One region of the Micromonospora sp. NPDC049230 genome, then DNA from elsewhere that is predicted to be linked to it. Evidence: riboswitches for the same ligand, from Rfam matches in the RefSeq annotation. Region 1 holds a riboswitch; each other region holds the start of a gene.
The links. A riboswitch is a leader RNA that binds a small molecule or an ion and turns the genes downstream of it on or off. The one in region 1 is predicted to bind cobalamin.
Positions count from the first base shown of each region.

Region 1 (4,223 bases):
GGGGAAACCGCCGTGCTCCTTCTGTGTCGAGGCGATCCAGGCCAGGGCCCTGTCGACGGCGGTGACCGCCGCCGGGTCGTCGGTCAGCGGGGCCAGGGCCATCGCTGCCATCGCGGTGCTGTCGACGTCCTTGTCGGCGTCGGCCGCCGGAATGAGGCTGGGGAACGACCCGTCGGCGCGCTGGAGACCCTTGAGGAAGTCGATCGGCTTGCCGGCGGCCTCGCCCTGTCCGGCGCGGAGCTGCGCGATGATGCCGAGCGACTGCCCGAAGACCGAGGTGGCGTACCGGTAGTTGCCGGCCCCGGCGCAGCCGGACTGCACGTCGAGCTTGGGGCAGGTCACGTCCTTCAGCGCGGCGATCAGGTCGTGTCCACCGAAGGACCGTGGGTCGTAGCCGGTGACCTGGGCGAGCAGCGCCATCTTGCCGATCGCGCCGCCGACGGCGGAGTCGGTGCCGACGCCGAGCCACATGTCGACGGTGAACCCGCTGTCGCCGACCGCACCGCCGCCGCGCAGGAACTCGACGATCGCCCGCAGCTTGGTGTCGTCCCCGCCGGTGGCGGCGAGGGCGTACGCGCCGTCGATGCTCAACCCGAACTCGGGGAAGCCGGGGAACGACTCGTAGTACCTGCCGTCGATCAGATTGGTCGGCGCGACGAGGTAGGACACCCCCTTGACCAGGTCGGGTCGCGGACCGGCCGGCGGCGGCGAGTCGCCCAGGGTGGCCAGGTTCCTGCCGGCCAGCGCGGGCGCGGCCGCGACTGTGGCGTCCAACTCCGCGTCCGGGTTGCTCGGGTCGCGGCTGAGCCCACCGCCGGTGACGATCCGACCGACCAGGAAACCGGTGGCGGTGGCGGCCCTGTCGGCCACGCCCAGCGCGGCGAGGGCCTGTGCGGCGTACCCGGTGAAGTAGGTGTCGGTGAACCCGGCGCCGGTGTAGGGCTGGTAACCCCCGTCGGTGTCCTGCGCACCGGTCAGAAACGCCTTGGCCGAGCCCAGCGCCGCGTCCTGACCACCGAGCCGGTGCAGCGCCAGGACGGCCAGCGTCGTGGCGGCGAGGTCCGGATCGCAGAACTCGCCGGGGGCGAGCCACCGGTCGCCGAAGGCCCCGGTGGCGCACTGCTGCGCGGTGAGTCGGGTGACGGTGGCGGCGGGCGGGGTGACGCCGGCCCGCTTGAGCGCGAGCAGCGCGCTCGCCTGGGCCATCGGCCCGGGCGCTCCGGCGAAGTCACCGGCCGCGGCACAGCCGGCGTCGGCGTCGGTCGCGGTGCAGACCCGGTCGGTGAGTGTCGTGATCAGGTCCCGTCCGCCGAAGGCGCGGGGATCACCGCCGGTGCTCGTCGCCAGGAGTGCGAGGTTGGCGACGTTGGCGGTGTGGGGTGCGGCGGACTCGCCGTTCGGGAAGATCGCCGCGTCGACGTGCGTCCGGAGGTAGTCGACGATCTTCGTGCGGGTGCCGTCCTGCCCGCCGGTCGCGGCCAGGGCGGTGGCGACGGCGATCGTCCGGGAATAGTCGACCCACCCGTAGTCGACGTGGTCACCGTCGGTGAGCTGCTCCACCAGGTAGCTTCCGACGGCCTCGACCTGGCCTTCGGTCGGCCGCGCCGGGTCGGTCGGCCCGGCCGTCGTGGTCGGACTGGGAGTTGGCGTCGGGGCGGGCGTCGAGCCGCTCGCGCGCACCGACGCGGGGGTGAAGCTCGGCGCCCCGGTCGTGCCGCCGATGTCGGTGCCGCCGAAGACCCATGCCTCGACCTCACCAGGGCCCGGCCGCTGGGACATCGCGCCGAGCGGGCTGTACGTCCACTGGTCCTGCCCGGCCGGGGCGATCCAGTAGGACCAGTAGGCCGTCGCCGGCGGGGTCAACTGGCACGCCTCGTCGGCGGGCGCCGGGCGTTCGGCACCGGCGTCGAAGGCGGGTGAGCCGATCCGGCAGATGAACCCGGGCCCGTCGTGGACGGTGCCGGTCGTGGTGAAACCCGCCTCGTGCAGCAGGTCCAGACCGGTGGTCGGGGTGGCGTCGCAGCCCCGCAGCAGCGGCCCGCTCCACGCCCCGAAGTCGACAGCGACGATCGCACCCTGGGTCGGGGTGCAGGAGTCCAGCGGATCGGCGATCGCCGCACGGGTCGGCACCACGAGCGCCGCCGCGCCCAGCGTCACCGCGGCGACCAACGCCAACCAGGCGGTGGGAACACGCGACATGCGACTGACCAGTGGGGACATGACGACTCTCTCGGGGGTAGCGGCGCAGGCGCGGACGCGGACCCCGAGGACAACGGTCCCGGAAACCTGGCTCCGCGCCGTGTACCTCGACGGCGCTGCGGTGCACTATCCAGCCAGGTAATCCGACTCGTCCCGAAAAACGGGACCTACGGCTGCGGGCCAGCGCCGGACTTTGACCGGCTTCCCCTGACTGCTGGATCGCGGCCATCGGACCACAGTCGCGACCGCGCCGTCAACGTGAGCCTGTGTCACGTACCTAACAGCGCGCGGTAGGAGCTTCGTCCCATACGGTGACCGCGTCATCGCGTGGGGGAACCCGGTGGAAATCCGGGGCTGACGCGCAACGGTGAGGACGGTCCGCCGTCCCGAGCCCGACTACCCGCGTGGTGACGCAGCACCTGCGGTTTCCGTCCCACGCGCCCTGCGGCCGGCCCGCCCCGCCCCGCCGGCTTCCCTGCCGGGCTCTGGGTCGAGGCAGTCGTGCCCCGTACCCCCAAGGAGTCCGATGTCCTCGCGCCTTTCCTCCGGCAGTCGCCGGAGACCTCTCGTGTCAGTCCCCGCCGCCACGCTGATCGCCACCGTCGTCGCGGTCACCACCGGCGCCGCGCCGGCGGCCGCGACCTCGACGCCCGCGCAGATCGCCACCGCCAGGACCAACGGCGTCTCCTACCTGCGGACACTGCAGGCGGCCGACGGCAGCTACGCCAGCGGTGGGCTGTCGAACGAGTGGGCGTTCAGCGCCTTCGCCCCCGCCGGTGTGGCGGCCGTCGACGTCTACCCGTCCGGCGACACGACGAAGAACGCCCGCACCGTCTACCGCAACCAGCTCTCGGCCGCGTCCTGGCCGAGCGCCTCGCCCGTCGTCACCGACTACGAGCGCGGCGTCCTGAACGCCTACGCGGCCGGCATCGACCCCGCCCGGGTCTCCCCCACCCGTAACCTCATCGCCGACACCATCGCCTACTGGCAGACCGGCTCGCCCGGCTACTACGGCCCGCCGGCCAACGTCAACGGCACCATCTTCGCCACCCTCGCCCTGGCCGGAGCGAAGACCCAGACCGGTGCCGCCCGCGTGCCGCAGGCACTGCTCGACCTGTCGGTCACCCGGATCCGCAACAACCAGCACAACGACGGCGGCTGGACCTTCAGCCAGGCCGAGGGGAACGCGACAGCACTCGCCTCGCCCGGCGACATCGACATGACCGGTGCGGCCATGGCCGCGCTCTGCGCCGCCGGGGTTCCCCACACCGACACCGACATCGTCCAGGCGAAGAACTTCCTCAAGGGCAAGCTCGTCAACGCCTCGGGTGCCTTCACCTCGATGTTCGGCGTCAACACCGACTCCAACGCGTGGGCCGTCTCCGGGCTCAACGCCTGCGGTATCCCCAGCCAGGGCACCGACTTCACCACCACCGCCGGCAAGACCCCGATCGACTTCCTGCGGGCGCAGCAGCTGACCGGTGGCGGGTTCAAGTACCTGACCACCAACACCACCCCGTCGGCGTACGCCTCCATCGACGCGGTGCGTGCCCTGGCCGGCGCGGGCTACACCGCCGCTCCCCCAATCCCCGTCACCTCCGGCGCCCCCACCTGGGTCGCGGCGAGCGGATTCACCCCGGGCACCGCGACGCGGCTCGCCGTGATCATCGACAACGGCAGCGGCAGCATCCAGCCGTGCGCGGTCACGCTGACGCCGACCGCCGCCACCACCACCCTCGGCGCGGTGTTGGACGCCGCCATCGGGTCGGCCGTCCCCAGTGGCTGCGTCACCGCACTCAACCCGACCAGCGGCACCGGCACCATCACGTCGATCAACGGCCTGGCCAACGGTGGCTCCGCCACCTGGAAGGTGTCCCGGGACGGCGGCACCCCGGCCACCGCGACCCGCGGCACGACAGTGACCGTCGGCGACACCATCCACCTGCGCTACGGCGTCTGACCGCCGTTCGGGTACGGACGTGGCCAGCGGCGGCTTACCGGCCGCCGCTGGCCACCCATCCGGG
Region 1 covers NZ_JBEZCZ010000009.1:168,536-172,758, reverse strand. Annotated here, with positions in the region: gene AB0A95_RS11440 (prenyltransferase/squalene oxidase repeat-containing protein) at 1-2,199, opposite strand, end outside; cobalamin riboswitch at 2,315-2,447, opposite strand; cobalamin riboswitch at 2,500-2,622, shown strand; gene AB0A95_RS11435 (hypothetical protein) at 2,768-4,159, shown strand.

Region 2 (4,223 bases), on a different contig from region 1:
CGGCCAGCGCTTCATGCAGGTCCGCCAGCATTCGACCAATCGAGATCAGCTCCGCTGGCGCGTACGTGCCGGTTTCCGCGCCCACCTCGCCAGACACGTACTCCAGCACCTGCCGACCCTGCCCATCGCGACCCAGCGGTCGAGGAGCGCCGGTGAATCCCACCGCCCACAGGTGCCCCAGCACCGCGTCGACCGAGTCGGTCCACGGCCCGACCGGACGACGAACTGTCTCGCCGATCCGCACCACCCCGGTCGTGACGTTCCCCGCCAACGGCTCCTCGTCACTGCTCACCTCAGGATCATGGCGCAGTTCGACACGGACGCCAATCGACGAGGAAACGTTGCGACTAGGTTGGCGACGGCATCCCTTGCTGGTCGGGTTCCGGAGGTGCGATTGATCGTTGAACGAGCGTCACGATGGACGGTAGGAGCAGGTCGTTGCCACCGATCGTGGCGGCAGCGTGCACGCTGTGCGGAGCGCCGTCGAGGTCGACGACCAGGGCACCAGCCTCTCGGGCGATCACGACACCCGCGACGGTGTCCCAGGGCTTGTTGGTGAGCATGATGAACGCGTCGATCTTGCCGTGAGCCAACCAGGCGAGGTCAATTGCGGCAGAACCGTGCATGCGGATCCGTTGGACGTGCCGGGTGAGCTGCTCGGTGATGGCAAGTCGCCCGGTGTTCTTCCGGCTGGCGTCGCCGCCGACCGCGTAGTCGCCGATGGCGACGACGGCGTCCTTGAGGTCGGTGACCCGGCTGGCGTGGATGCGGCGGTTGCTGGCGTAGGCACCGTCTCCCTTGGCGGCGTGGTAGCGGGTGCCGAGGAACGGCAGGTCGATGACGCCGAGGACGGCGTCTGCGCCGTGCAGGAGGCCGAGGGAGATCGCGCACAGGGGTGAGCCGTGGACGAAGTTGACGGTGCCATCGACGGGATCGAGTGCCCAGGTCAGTGTGCTGGTGTCGCCGCTGCTCCCGTACTCCTCGCCGAGGAAACCGATGTCGGGCGCCTTGGTTGCCAGATGTTCGCGGACCGCCCTCTCGATGGCGTAGTCCACCTCGGAAGCCATGTCGCGGTCACCCTTGAAGGTCAGCGCACCGGGCTGGAGCGTCCGCATCAGGTCGTGCGCCAGGTCGACGGCCTCCTGCGCGAGGGGGAGGAGGTGGGCGTAGTCGGTCATAGCTGGCGGCTGCGCTCCCAGAGTGAGGTGAACATCTCGTCGAATATCGGGTAGAGGCCGGAGGGACCCGCGCCGCGTTCGATGACCATTGTCGGACAGTCGACGCCCCGCATCCGCGGTAGGTAGTGCTGGACGACGCAGAGCTGGTCATCGATCAGAAGTAAGTTGGCGCGAATTGACTCGTCGTAGACGCCGATGGACAGGTGGTCTCGGGCACCTGCGGGGAGCCTGTCACGAATGCGGCGGGCCAGATTCTGGATGTTGAGTTCGGTGAGCGCGCTGAGGTGTCCGTCCGGATAGTCGTCCTCACGCTCCTGCCGCCTGATCGCCTCCCCGGCCGGATCGAGGAAAAGGCAACGGAGGCGGGTGCCGGCGGCGAGGAGCTTCAGAAGACGGTTGTCGGCGTACTGCTGACAGATGAGGTTGAGCGACAGGCCGGACGCCCGGATGTCCGTGGCATCCTCGAAGAGGACGTGCGGCGGCAACTCCGCCACGAAATCTGACCGGCTGGAATAGATCGCGGTGACATCGGCGCACTGGTCCCGCGCCGCCCTCGCGACCCGCAGGCCACTGACGTTTCGTTCGGTCGGGGTTCGGTCGCGTTCGCCGAGCAGGAGCGTCATGCGTGCGTGGCGGGGCATGGACAGGCCGGTGCAGATGCGGGTGAGGACGTCGATTGCTGCTGACCCGGCGGGCGCCGCTGGTGATCTCGCTGACCTGCGCCTGACTGAGCCCGGTGGCGATGCCGACGTTTGTCTGGCTGGCGCGGGTGGCTTTCTGGACGAGACGGAACACCTGAGCGATGTTCCGGGTGGCAAGGGCGTCGAGCGTGTCGGAGGAATCCCACAGCAGGTCGGGAACGGTGAACGCTCCAGTCGTTCGAACGCTCACGCGCGGCTCCCTTCCCACACCGGGGATGAGGGTCAGCATATCCAGCGATCTGATGACGGTGCCGGGACGACATCCGGAGGATGGATGGAAGTTATCCGCCGAGGGATCACGCGGTGTGATGGATGGCTGCGGTTGCGGTGAGCAGGGTCGTGGTGTGAGTCTTCGCTCCCGTCCGCACCTGCCGATGCGCCCCGCCTGGCTGTGCCGCACCTGCGCCGCCCCGTGGCCGTGCTCCCGCGCGCAACTCGATCTCGTCGCGGAGTTCTATGGCCACACGCTGGCGCTGGCCCTCTACCTGACGTCCTGCATGAACGAGGCGATCCACGACCTGTTCAGTCTTGGCGGTCGCCCCGACCTTGCCAAGATGCACGCCCGTTTCCTCGGCTGGCTGTCGTTGACCCGCCGGCCGCGCCGCTTCGAGCACGAGTAACCGAGGGCTGACCGCGCGGGTGCTGAATCGTCTACGACATCAGCTCCACAGGGAGTCGCGCAAGCACGTGGCTCCCTCCCACGCCGGCCAATCCGCCGATATTTGCGCAGGTCAATGTGGTTGAGGTGGCCGGGCTGCGCCGGGGTCCGCGTTGACCGGCGGCGCGGCGGTGTGGCAGCATTCGCGGCCTGACGGCAGTGAAGGAAGTCGGTGCGATTCCGACGCGGTCCCGCCACTGTCACCGGGGAGCGATCCCCCCTCGTGAGTCACGGCCGTGTGTCTGCGGTTGGAAGGCCGGGGGAGAGCGTCGATCCGGAAGCCAGGATACTTCGGCCGTCGGGACGTACCCCAGGGCGTGGACACCCGAGGAGGACCCGATGACGCACGGCGTCTCATTCATCGACGATTATCGTCGTATCGCGCTCCAGGTCGCTGGCTTCCGGCACTGCTGAGTCGATTGCCCGGCGCTGACCGGCCCCGGCGTCCGCGTCGGCGAGTCCGGCCGCGCCGTCGTACCGGCTGACGCCGCCCCCACCCGCTTCGTCCAGGTCGCCTCCGCAGCGGCCAGGGCGTCACTCTCCGGAGCCTGCCGTGCGCATCCTGCTGCTCTCCACCGCCGACACCGACCTGCTGGCCGCCCGCGCCAGCGGCGCCGACTACCGGCTCGCCAACCCCGCGCGGGTCACCGCCGACGAGGTGCCCGCCCTGCTCGACGGGGTCGCCCTGGTCGTCGTACGCCTGCTCGGCGGTCGACAGGCATGGCCGGACGGTCTCGCCGCGGTGCTCGGCACCGGGGTGCCGACGGTCGTGCTCGGCGGCGAGGCGCTGCCCGACGCGGAGCTGATGGCCATCTCCACGGTGCCGTCCGGGGTCGTCACCCAGGCGCTGGCGTACCTGGTCGAGGGCGGGCCGGACAACCTGGCGCACCTGGCCCGGTTCCTCTCCGACACGGTGCTGCTCACCGGCGAGGGGTTCGCCCCGCCCACACCCACCCCGGCGTACGGCGTGCACGGCGAGCACCCGACCGACCCGGACCGTCCCACAGTGGGGATCGTCTTCTACCGCGCGCACGCCCTCGCCGGCAACACCGACTTCGTCGACGTCCTCGCGGACGCGGTCCACAAGGCCGGCGGCAACCCGCTGCCGATCTTCTGCGGCTCGCTGCGCGGGTTGACCACGGGCGCCGGCCCGCTCGGGCTGTTCGCCCGCTGCGACGCGCTGCTTGTCACAGTGCTCGCCGCCGGCGGCGCGGTCGCCGCCGACGCCTCCGGAGGTGGCGACGAGGACGCCTGGGACGTCGGCGCCCTGGCCGCCCTGGACGTGCCGGTCATCCAGGCGCTCTGCCTGACCAGCACCCGGGCGCAGTGGGAGGCCAGCGACGCCGGGCTGTCCCCGTTGGACGCGGCGATGCAGGTGGCCATCCCCGAGTTCGACGGTCGGATCGTCACAGTGCCGTTCTCGTTCAAGCAGATCGACGCCGACGGCCTATCCGTCTACGCCGCCGACCCCGAGCGGGCCGCCCGGGTCGCCGGGATCGCGGTGCGCCACGCCCGGCTGCGCCACGTGCCCAACGCCGACAAGCGGGTCGCCGTGGTGCTCAGCTCGTACCCCACCAAGCACTCCCGGGTCGGCAACGCCGTCGGCCTGGACACCCCCGTCTCGGCGGTCCGGCTCTTCGCCGCGCTCGCCGACGCCGGCTACCACCTGGGCGACGCGCCACCGCC
Region 2 covers NZ_JBEZCZ010000008.1:145,283-149,505, reverse strand. Annotated here, with positions in the region: gene AB0A95_RS10320 (phosphotransferase) at 1-244, opposite strand, end outside; gene AB0A95_RS10315 (inositol monophosphatase family protein) at 348-1,178, opposite strand; gene AB0A95_RS10310 (DUF5919 domain-containing protein) at 1,175-1,801, opposite strand; gene AB0A95_RS10305 (hypothetical protein) at 2,224-2,499, shown strand; cobalamin riboswitch at 2,700-2,829, shown strand; gene cobN (cobaltochelatase subunit CobN) at 3,091-4,223, shown strand, end outside.
Region 2: it holds a riboswitch for cobalamin, as region 1 does, so the genes downstream of both, cobN (cobaltochelatase subunit CobN) here and AB0A95_RS11440 (prenyltransferase/squalene oxidase repeat-containing protein) in region 1, are expected to answer to the same signal.

Region 3 (4,223 bases), on a different contig from region 1:
GACACGCCCACCGCGCGGGCCGGGGCCGGGCACGCCGCCGCCACCCTGGACCGCCAGCTCTTCGATCCGTTGCGGCGGCACCTCGGCGACCGCCCCCTGGTGATCGTGCCGGTCGGGGCCCTGCACGCCGTGCCGTGGTCGGGGTTGCCGACCTGTGCCGGACGTCCCGTGACGGTTGCCCCGTCGGCCACCGCCTGGCTCAGTGCGGACGGGCGGCAACCATCGGCCGGGCCCTCGGTCCTGGCCTGCGGGCCGCGCCTGCCGGCCGGCCGGGTCGAGGTACGCCGACTCGCGCAGGTGCTGCCTGGGGCCACCCTGCTCACCGGTGCGGACGCCACCGCCGACGCGTTGACCGCGGCGCTGGACGGGGCCGGCCTAGTCCACATCGCCGCCCACGGCACCTTCCGCGCCGACAACCCCCAGTTCTCCACCCTCGAGCTGGCCGACGGCCCGCTGTTCGCGTACGAGTGGGAACGGGTCTCCCGGCCGCCCGGCTGCGTGGTGCTCTCCGCCTGCGACTCGGGACTGACCGCGGTGCGTCCCGGCGACGAGGTCATGGGCTTCACCGCCGTGCTGCTCGCCCTGGGCGCACGGTGCCTGATCGCCACCGTGCTGCCGGTGCCGGCCGACCCCACCACCGGGCTCATGCTGGACCTGCACCGACGGATGCGGGCCGGCATCCGCCCCGCCCAGGCTCTCGCCGACGCCCAGCAGGCCTTCGCCAGCGCCGGCGACGGCACCGCCGGGGCCACGGCGGCGGCGTTCGTCTGCCTCGGTGCCGGTTGACGCCGCGCCGATCAGCCGCATCGGCCCGCAGGCCTGTGCGGCTGTTACGCGGAACGTGCTCGAGATCGCCATCCGAATCGCCGCCATGTCGGTAACGCCACCCGCTGGTAGGCACGGCGCACTGGAGGTGCTTTGGCTGCAAGGCAACACCTCCCAGGCTGTCGACGTCTTCGGTGACGGCGAGCCGTTTTCCCTAGCCGTCGGGCCAGCGACGGCTGCCGTCGGCGACCTCGTTCTCGGCCGGAGACTGAACGGGCGTGCCGGGGCGGTGCTCATCGGCGTCGGCCAGAGCCCACTCGCCCCGATGGCCACGGTGGCGCGGCCCGGGCTCTGCGGCTACCGGGGTGCTGATCGGATCGTCACTGTCTAATCCCACCTGATGCTTGACGGATCCGTCCCAGGTGTTGCTTGACGGTTGGTCTAGGTTCTGTTGCTGACCTTGCGGGGCCGCCGCCACGCAAGATGCCGAAATCATGGCGAGGTTCGTCCCATGTTCGTCGGGACCGTTATGGTGTGCGGTGGCACGAACGTTGCGAGGTGCCCTGCGCGAGTGGGGAGAATCGGGAAGCCGGTGTGAGTCCGGCACGGGCCCGCCGCGGTGACCGGGGAGCTGCCACCCACGCGTACCAGGCGCAGCCACTGACCCTGCGGGGTTGGGAAGGCGGGTGACCAGCGTAGATCCGGGAGTCCGAAGACCGGCCTCGCGCCATCGCCCCCGCCAGGGGCACGAGCGCAGCGGGAGCCTGCCTTGTACACCGGACTCTACGAGACCATCCACCGGCGCCGGGACGTACGTGCCCAGTTCACCGGGGCGCCGATCCCCGACGAGACGTTGAACCGGGTCCTCACGGCGGCGCACGCCGCGCCGAGCGTCGGCCTCTCCCAGCCCTGGGACTTCATCCTGGTCCGCGATCCCGAGCTGCGGCAGGAGTTCCACAAGCACGTACAGCGGGAACGGGACGCCTTCGCGGCCACTCTCGACGGTGCGGCGGCGGAACGCTTCAACCGGATCAAGATCGATGGCGTACGCGAGTCGACGTTGTCGGTCGTGACCACGTACGACCCGCAGCGGGGTGGACCGGCCGTGCTCGGCCGTCACGCGATCGCCGACGCCGGCCTCTACTCGGTCTGCCTGGCAATCCAGAACCTGTGGCTGGCCGCGACCGCCGAGCAACTCGGGGTCGGTTGGGTCTCGTTCTACCGGGAGCCGTTCCTGCGCGACCTGCTCGGCATCCCGGCCACCGTCCGCCCGGTGGCGTGGCTCTGCCTCGGCCCGGTCACCCATCTGGAGCAGACGCCGGACCTGGAGCGGCACGGCTGGCGCCAGCGACGCCCGGTGTCATCGGTGATCCACCACGATCGTTGGACGACGGAGTGACCGAGTGGTTGTGGCGGCGCTCCCGCGCCAGCCACCCCGCGTGTAGCTCGGCGATGCCGCTGGCAGCCGCTCCGTCCCGCATCCATAGTGGTTGGCCGCTCGGCGGATGGGATACGCGGTCCGGACGGGCGACACTGGCGAGATGTCAGCGAGGGGACACCGACCGTGATCGCACCGTCGATCGCCGTGGAGGGCCCGGCCTGGGGTGAGCCGGGGCTGACGGCGCGTGCCGGCCGATACCCGTTGGCCGTGGAGGCACCGGTCATGGCGGGCGTCGACATCCTCGTCCCCGGCGTCTCCACGCTGAGCCACTACGCCCGCCTACTACGCCCTCTACTGGGCGCTGGCCGCCCACGCGGAGGCCACCGGCCTGGACGAACAGCGGTGCCGGTGGCTAATCCGGCGGACCGAGGTGGCGCTCGCGGTGATCTCCCGGGCCGCCGGCACGGACGTTCCGGATCCGGCGCCGGCGCACGGCGTGGACGCCCTGGCCCGGCTCGCTCCGGAGCCGGGCCGCGAGTTCAGCGTCGCCGACCGTGAGGGCCAAGCGGCCATGCTCCGCCACCGGGTTAGCGTGCCGTCAACGGACGCCGATAACGCCAAATTCGGCGCGATTGGGGCCTCGGGGGCGATTCGAAACAGCTACCAGAACGGTGATGGCCGCAGCCGCCTGACGCAGCGGCGCTCCGAGAGCCCACCCCAGCAATCGATGAGCGCGCCGTAGAGCCCGCAACCGATCAGGGCCCGCAGCACGTGCGGCTGGTCCGGCCGGCCCTTCTTAGCGGCGTTCGAACAGGTCTCGCACCTCACCGCCCACGCGAGTGACAGTCGGGTGGATGGCCTCGCCCAGAAGCCGCCCGACGTCGCGGATGTCCTGGCGGACGGCGTCGTCGCGGAACGCGTTACCGGCGGCTTCGAAGGCCTCGTTCATGACCGCTCGCAGTCGATCCAGCGCTGCCTCGGTCTGTCCGTCGTCGCTGGCCTGCTCGACATGCATCTTCAGCTTGAGGGCCAGCGCCTCGGCCCGGTTTGCTACTTCCCGCCACTGTGCCGATGACTCGCTCAGGCCCAGGCCGAGCAGCCGATCACGTCTGTCCTCTTCGTACGTCGGCATCATTCGAGTCTGCGCTCGACGCCGCCGGACAGTCAGGGTCGGACGGCCCTCTACGCTGTCTGCGACACCGCGGCGGTCGGCGACTGACACCACCACCATCTTCGGCTGCCCTCCGAGTCAGTGTGGACGCTCGCCGAGCAGCTTGGTGGCCAGCACCGCTGCCTGGGTGCGGCGTTCCAGACCGAGTTTGGCGAGCAGGCTGGACACGTAGTTCTTGACGGTCTTCTCGGCGAGGAACATCCGGCCAGCGATCTCCCGGTTGGTCAGGCCCTCGGCCACGTACTGCAGGATCCGGCGTTCCTGGTCGGTCAGACCGGCGAGCTCGCGCGGCTGCTCGACGCCGTTGCGAATGCGCTCCAGGACTCGCTGGGTGACCGCGGGGTCGAGCAGTGACTGCCCGGCCGCCACCCGGCGTACCGCGTCGACCAGGTCGGTGCCCTTGATCTGCTTGAGCACGTATCCTGCGGCGCCAGCCATGATCGCCGCGAACAACGCCTCGTCGTCCTCGTACGACGTCAGGATCAGCCCTTTGATCGTCGAATCGACAGCCCGCACGTCGCGACACACGTCGATGCCGTTGCCGTCCGGCAGCCGGGCGTCGAGCACCGCGACATCGGGCCGCAGCGCCGGGATCCGCCGGGTCGCCTCCTGCGCCAGACCGGACTCGCCGACCACCTGGATGTCACCGGCCGCCTGCAACAGGTCAACCAGGCCGCGACGGACGACCTCGTGATCGTCGAGCAGAAAGACACGGATCATGCGTCCTTCCTACCCTGCCGTGCGGCTTGACACCAGCGGCGGCACCCCTTCAGGCGGAGAGCGAGGCCACGTTCCGGCACCGGCCGGGGCCTGTCGGGCCACGGAGAGCGGCCGTTCGGCACAGCCGGAAGCGACACACGCTGCCCAGGTGGGTGAGCGAGAAGCGCGTCCGCGACGGGCTGCTCG
Region 3 covers NZ_JBEZCZ010000020.1:4,522-8,744, forward strand. Annotated here, with positions in the region: gene AB0A95_RS18210 (CHAT domain-containing protein) at 1-786, shown strand, start outside; gene AB0A95_RS18215 (hypothetical protein) at 776-1,156, shown strand; cobalamin riboswitch at 1,305-1,505, shown strand; gene bluB (5,6-dimethylbenzimidazole synthase) at 1,535-2,164, shown strand; gene AB0A95_RS18225 (hypothetical protein) at 2,577-2,888, shown strand; gene AB0A95_RS18230 (hypothetical protein) at 2,943-3,278, opposite strand; gene AB0A95_RS18235 (response regulator transcription factor) at 3,396-4,037, opposite strand.
Region 3: it holds a riboswitch for cobalamin, as region 1 does, so the genes downstream of both, bluB (5,6-dimethylbenzimidazole synthase) here and AB0A95_RS11440 (prenyltransferase/squalene oxidase repeat-containing protein) in region 1, are expected to answer to the same signal.

Region 4 (4,223 bases), on a different contig from region 1:
GGGCGCGGGCGGCGGCCAGGTCGATCAGCGCCCGCTGCGGCAGCTCCCACGCGGTGCGGAACAACTCCCGCACGCCGGCCGGCAACTCCGCGATCTCCTGCACCGACCCCTCGGCGCGCTTGATCGCCGACCGGATGCGGTCGGTCCACAGACCGCGGGCCTTCAACTCGCGGACCAGGGCGGTGTTGACCTGGAGGAACTCCCCCGACAGGGTCTCGCGCTTGAACAGGTTGGACACCTGCGGCTCGATGCACTCGTAGCACCCGGCGATCGAGGCGATGGTCGCGGTCGGGGCGACCGCCACCAGCAGCGAGTTGCGCAACCCGTCCGCCGCGACCCGTTCCCGCAGCGCCGCCCAGCGCGCGGTCTGCGTACCCTCGACACCCCAGAGGTCGGGTTGGAGCTGGCCCCGCGCGGCCCGGGTCTGCGCGTACGCCGGGTGCGCGCCGAAGCGACGCGCCAGGTCGGCGGAGGTCTCCAGCGCGGTCAGGTACAACTCCTCGCTGATCCGGGTGGACAACTCCCGCGCGGCCGTGGAGTCGAACGGCAGCCGCAACGCGAAGAAGACGTCCTGAAGGCCCATCAGCCCCAGCCCGACCGGCCGCCAGCGGGGGTTGCTCGCCGCCGCCTGCTCGGTCGGGTAGTAGTTGATGTCGATGACCCGGTCGAGGAAGGTCACCGCGGTACGGACCGTGGCGCGCAGCCGGTCCCAGTCGATGCCGCCGTCGGTGAGGTGCGCGGCGAGGTTCACCGAGCCGAGGTTGCACACGGCCGTCTCGGCGTCGCTGGACACCTCGATGATCTCCGTGCACAGGTTGGACAGGTGCACCACGTTGCCGTCCTCGGCGGTCTGGTTGCACAGCCGGTTCGCGGCGTCCTTGAACGTCATCCACCCGTTGCCGGTCTGGGCGAGGGTGCGCATCATCTTCCCGTACAGCTCCCGCGCCGGGACCTGCCGCACGTGGCGGCCCTGCGCCTCGGCCTGCCGGTACGCGGCGTCGAACCGCTCCCCCCACAGGTCGGGCAACTCGGGCACCTCGTGCGGGTCGAACAGCGACCACATCTCGTCGGCCTCGACCCGGCGCATGAACTCGTCCGGGACCCAGTTGGCCAGGTTGAGGTTGTGGGTGCGCCGGGCGTCCTCGCCGGTGTTGTCCCGCAGTTGCAGGAACTCCTCGACGTCCGGGTGCCACGGCTCCAGGTAGACGCAGGCCGCGCCCTTGCGCCGGCCGCCCTGGTTGACGGCGGCGACGCTCGCGTCCAGCGTGCGCAGCCACGGCACGATCCCGTTGGACTGCCCGTTGGTGCCGCGGATCAGCGCGCCCCGGGACCGAACCCGGGAGTACGCGATGCCGATGCCGCCGGCGAACTTGGACAGGTTGGCGACCTGGGCGTAGCGCTGGTAGATCGAGTCCAACTCGTCACGCGGCGAGTCGACCAGGTAGCAGGAGGACATCTGGGTGTGCCGGGTGCCGGAGTTGAACAACGTCGGTGAGCTGGGCAGATAGGCCAGGCTGGACATCAGTCGGTAGAAGTCGACCGCCTCGTCCGGCGTCTGGGACAGCCCGCAGGCCACCCGCAGCAGCCAGTACTGCGGGGTCTCCAGCACGAGCCGGCTGGTGGGGTGGCGCAGCAGGTACCTGTCGTAGACGGTGCGCAGGCCGAAGTACTCGAACCTCCGGTCGCCGTCGGTGTCGATGGCGTCGTCAAGCATCGCGGCGTGTGCGGCGACGAACGCGGCGGTGTCGTTCCCGATCAGGCCCTCGGCGTGACCGACCCGGATCGCCGCGCTGAACGAGGTGACGCCCTGCCGACGCACCTCCTTGTCGACGTAGCCGGCGAGCAGCCGGGCGGCGAGACGGGAGTACTGCGGTTCCTCACCGATCATCTCGGCGGCGGTCTGGATGGACAGCCGGTCCAGCTCGGCAGTCGTCGCGCCGTCGTACAGGCCGCTGATCGTGCGGGTGGCGACGCGCATCGGGTCGACGTCGGTCAGGTCGTCGGCCCACCGCTCGACGGCCCGGACGATCTTGTTGACGTCCACGGATTCGGTGCTGCCGTTGCGTTTGCGGACCTGCATCGGCGTCCGCCGCAGGACCGCGTCGCCGCTTGCCGGGACTACCTCGGTGACTGTCACCACTCACTCCTCGCGAGTTCGAGACCTGATGGTCTTCGGGTGCGTGGAGACAGACACCATCGGACGCCGCGCGGGCAGGCGCGGTCAGGTGGCGTCGGCCGTCCCACGCGGCCTCGGACCGCCGCCCACCCGGGTGCGGGTGTACGGCGCGCTGGCAGGTCTTCGGACTCGCGGGCACGACCGGGCTCGCCGGTCTCCTACTGGCCGTCGCTTCCCAGACCGATTGGTGGCCCAGTGCTCATGACGGCTGTCGTTCCCACTCACCGCTGCGGGACAGTCCCGGATTCACACCGGGTTCCCTCTTGCCTCGACCGCTCGGTTGAGCGGCCGAACCAGCTGCGTCGACACCATATATAGGGACGCTGCGGTTGTCACACCCCACATGTCGGTCCCGGGCGTGTCGGCACCGTGGCTGGTGATGGTCGTCACGGGCTTGCGCCGCCCGTGCCGAACCCGGCCGGCGCGGGCCGCGCGGACGTGACATCGAGCTAGGTGCCGACATGCGGAAAGGTGTGATGTATTAAGTCTTCAGACGTAAGGATCCCTATTTATTTCCGGCCGTCAATGTCAGAATCTGAAGTGGACATCCAACCTTCCGGGAGCGCCATCCACTCTTCGCGGGCACTATCCCAATCCTGCCGACCGCGCATCAACAGACCGGGAACGACACAGGCCGTCGCGCGGCGGGGTTTCTACCAGCGCCCGAATGTCGCCACGGCCGGCACCGAGGCCCCGAACCGGGTGCGGCGGCCGGGAAGACGGCGCGCTGACGCATTCGTATCACGACAAAAACATTGGATGTCTTGGATTCATGGGTGATCGACGTCGTTGACGTGTCGGATTAACCCTCCGTATACTCCCAGAGATCATCTGATCTTTAGCCTAGCCGGGCGAGGAGCGCATGCCGCAGATCACTGCCGTCACCATCGAGGACGTCCGCTTCCCCACCTCCCTGACCGCTGACGGCTCCGACGCCATGAACAAGGACGGCGACTACTCGGCGGCCTACGTCGTCCTGCACACCGACGGCGTCGACAGCACTGGCGCGCCACTCGCGGGCCACGGTCTGACCTTCACCATCGGTCGCGGCAACGACATCGTCGTCGCGGCGGCGGTCCATCAGGCACAGCGCCTCGTCGGCGTGGACGTCGCGACGATGGCGGCGGACATGGGCGCGGTCTACCGCCTGCTCACCTCCGACTCCCAACTGCGGTGGCTCGGCCCGGAGAAGGGCGTCGTCCACCTGTCGCTGGCCGCCGTGCTGAACGCGTCGTGGGACCTGGTCGCCCGGGTCGCCGACAAGCCGCTGTGGCGGCTGCTCGTCGACATGTCCCCCGAGCAACTCGTCGACATCGCGGACCTGCGCTACCTGTCCGACGCGTTGACCCGCGACGAGGCACTGGCCATCCTGCGCGCCAAGGAGAGCACCAAGGCCGCCCGTCTCGCCGAACTCGACCGGACCGGCTACCCCGCCTACACCACCTCGGCCGGCTGGCTCGGCTACGGCGACGACAAGCTGCGCCGGCTGTGCCAGGAGGCGGTCGACACCGGCTACGGCTACGTCAAGCTCAAGGTGGGCGCCAACCTCGACGACGACATCCGCCGCTGCGCCATCGCCCGGGAGATCCTCGGCCCGGACCGCAACCTGATGATCGACGCCAACCAGGTGTGGGACGTCGGTCAGGCCATCGAGTGGGTCAAGGCCCTGGCCCAGTTCGAGCCCCTGTGGATCGAGGAGCCGACCAGCCCCGACGACATCCTTGGCCACGCCGCCGTCCGTCGCGCGGTCGCGCCCATCGGCGTCGCCACCGGCGAGCACTGCCACAACCGGGTGATGTTCAAGCAGCTGTTCCAGGCCGGGGCCATCGACTTCTGCCAACTCGACACCGGCAGGCTGGCCAGCATCAACGAGATCGTCGCCGTGCTGCTGCTCGCCGCGAAGTTCGACATCCCCGTGTGCCCCCACGCCGGCGGTGTCGGCCTGTGCGAGATGGTCCAGCACGTGTCGGTGCTCGACTACGTCGCGATCTCGGGCGATCTCACCAACCGGGTCACCGAGTTCGTCGACCACCTGCACGAGCACTTC
Region 4 covers NZ_JBEZCZ010000068.1:20,752-24,974, forward strand. Annotated here, with positions in the region: gene AB0A95_RS33180 (ribonucleoside-diphosphate reductase subunit alpha) at 1-2,080, opposite strand, end outside; cobalamin riboswitch at 2,273-2,489, opposite strand; gene AB0A95_RS33185 (enolase C-terminal domain-like protein) at 3,039-4,223, shown strand, end outside.
Region 4: it holds a riboswitch for cobalamin, as region 1 does, so the genes downstream of both, AB0A95_RS33180 (ribonucleoside-diphosphate reductase subunit alpha) here and AB0A95_RS11440 (prenyltransferase/squalene oxidase repeat-containing protein) in region 1, are expected to answer to the same signal.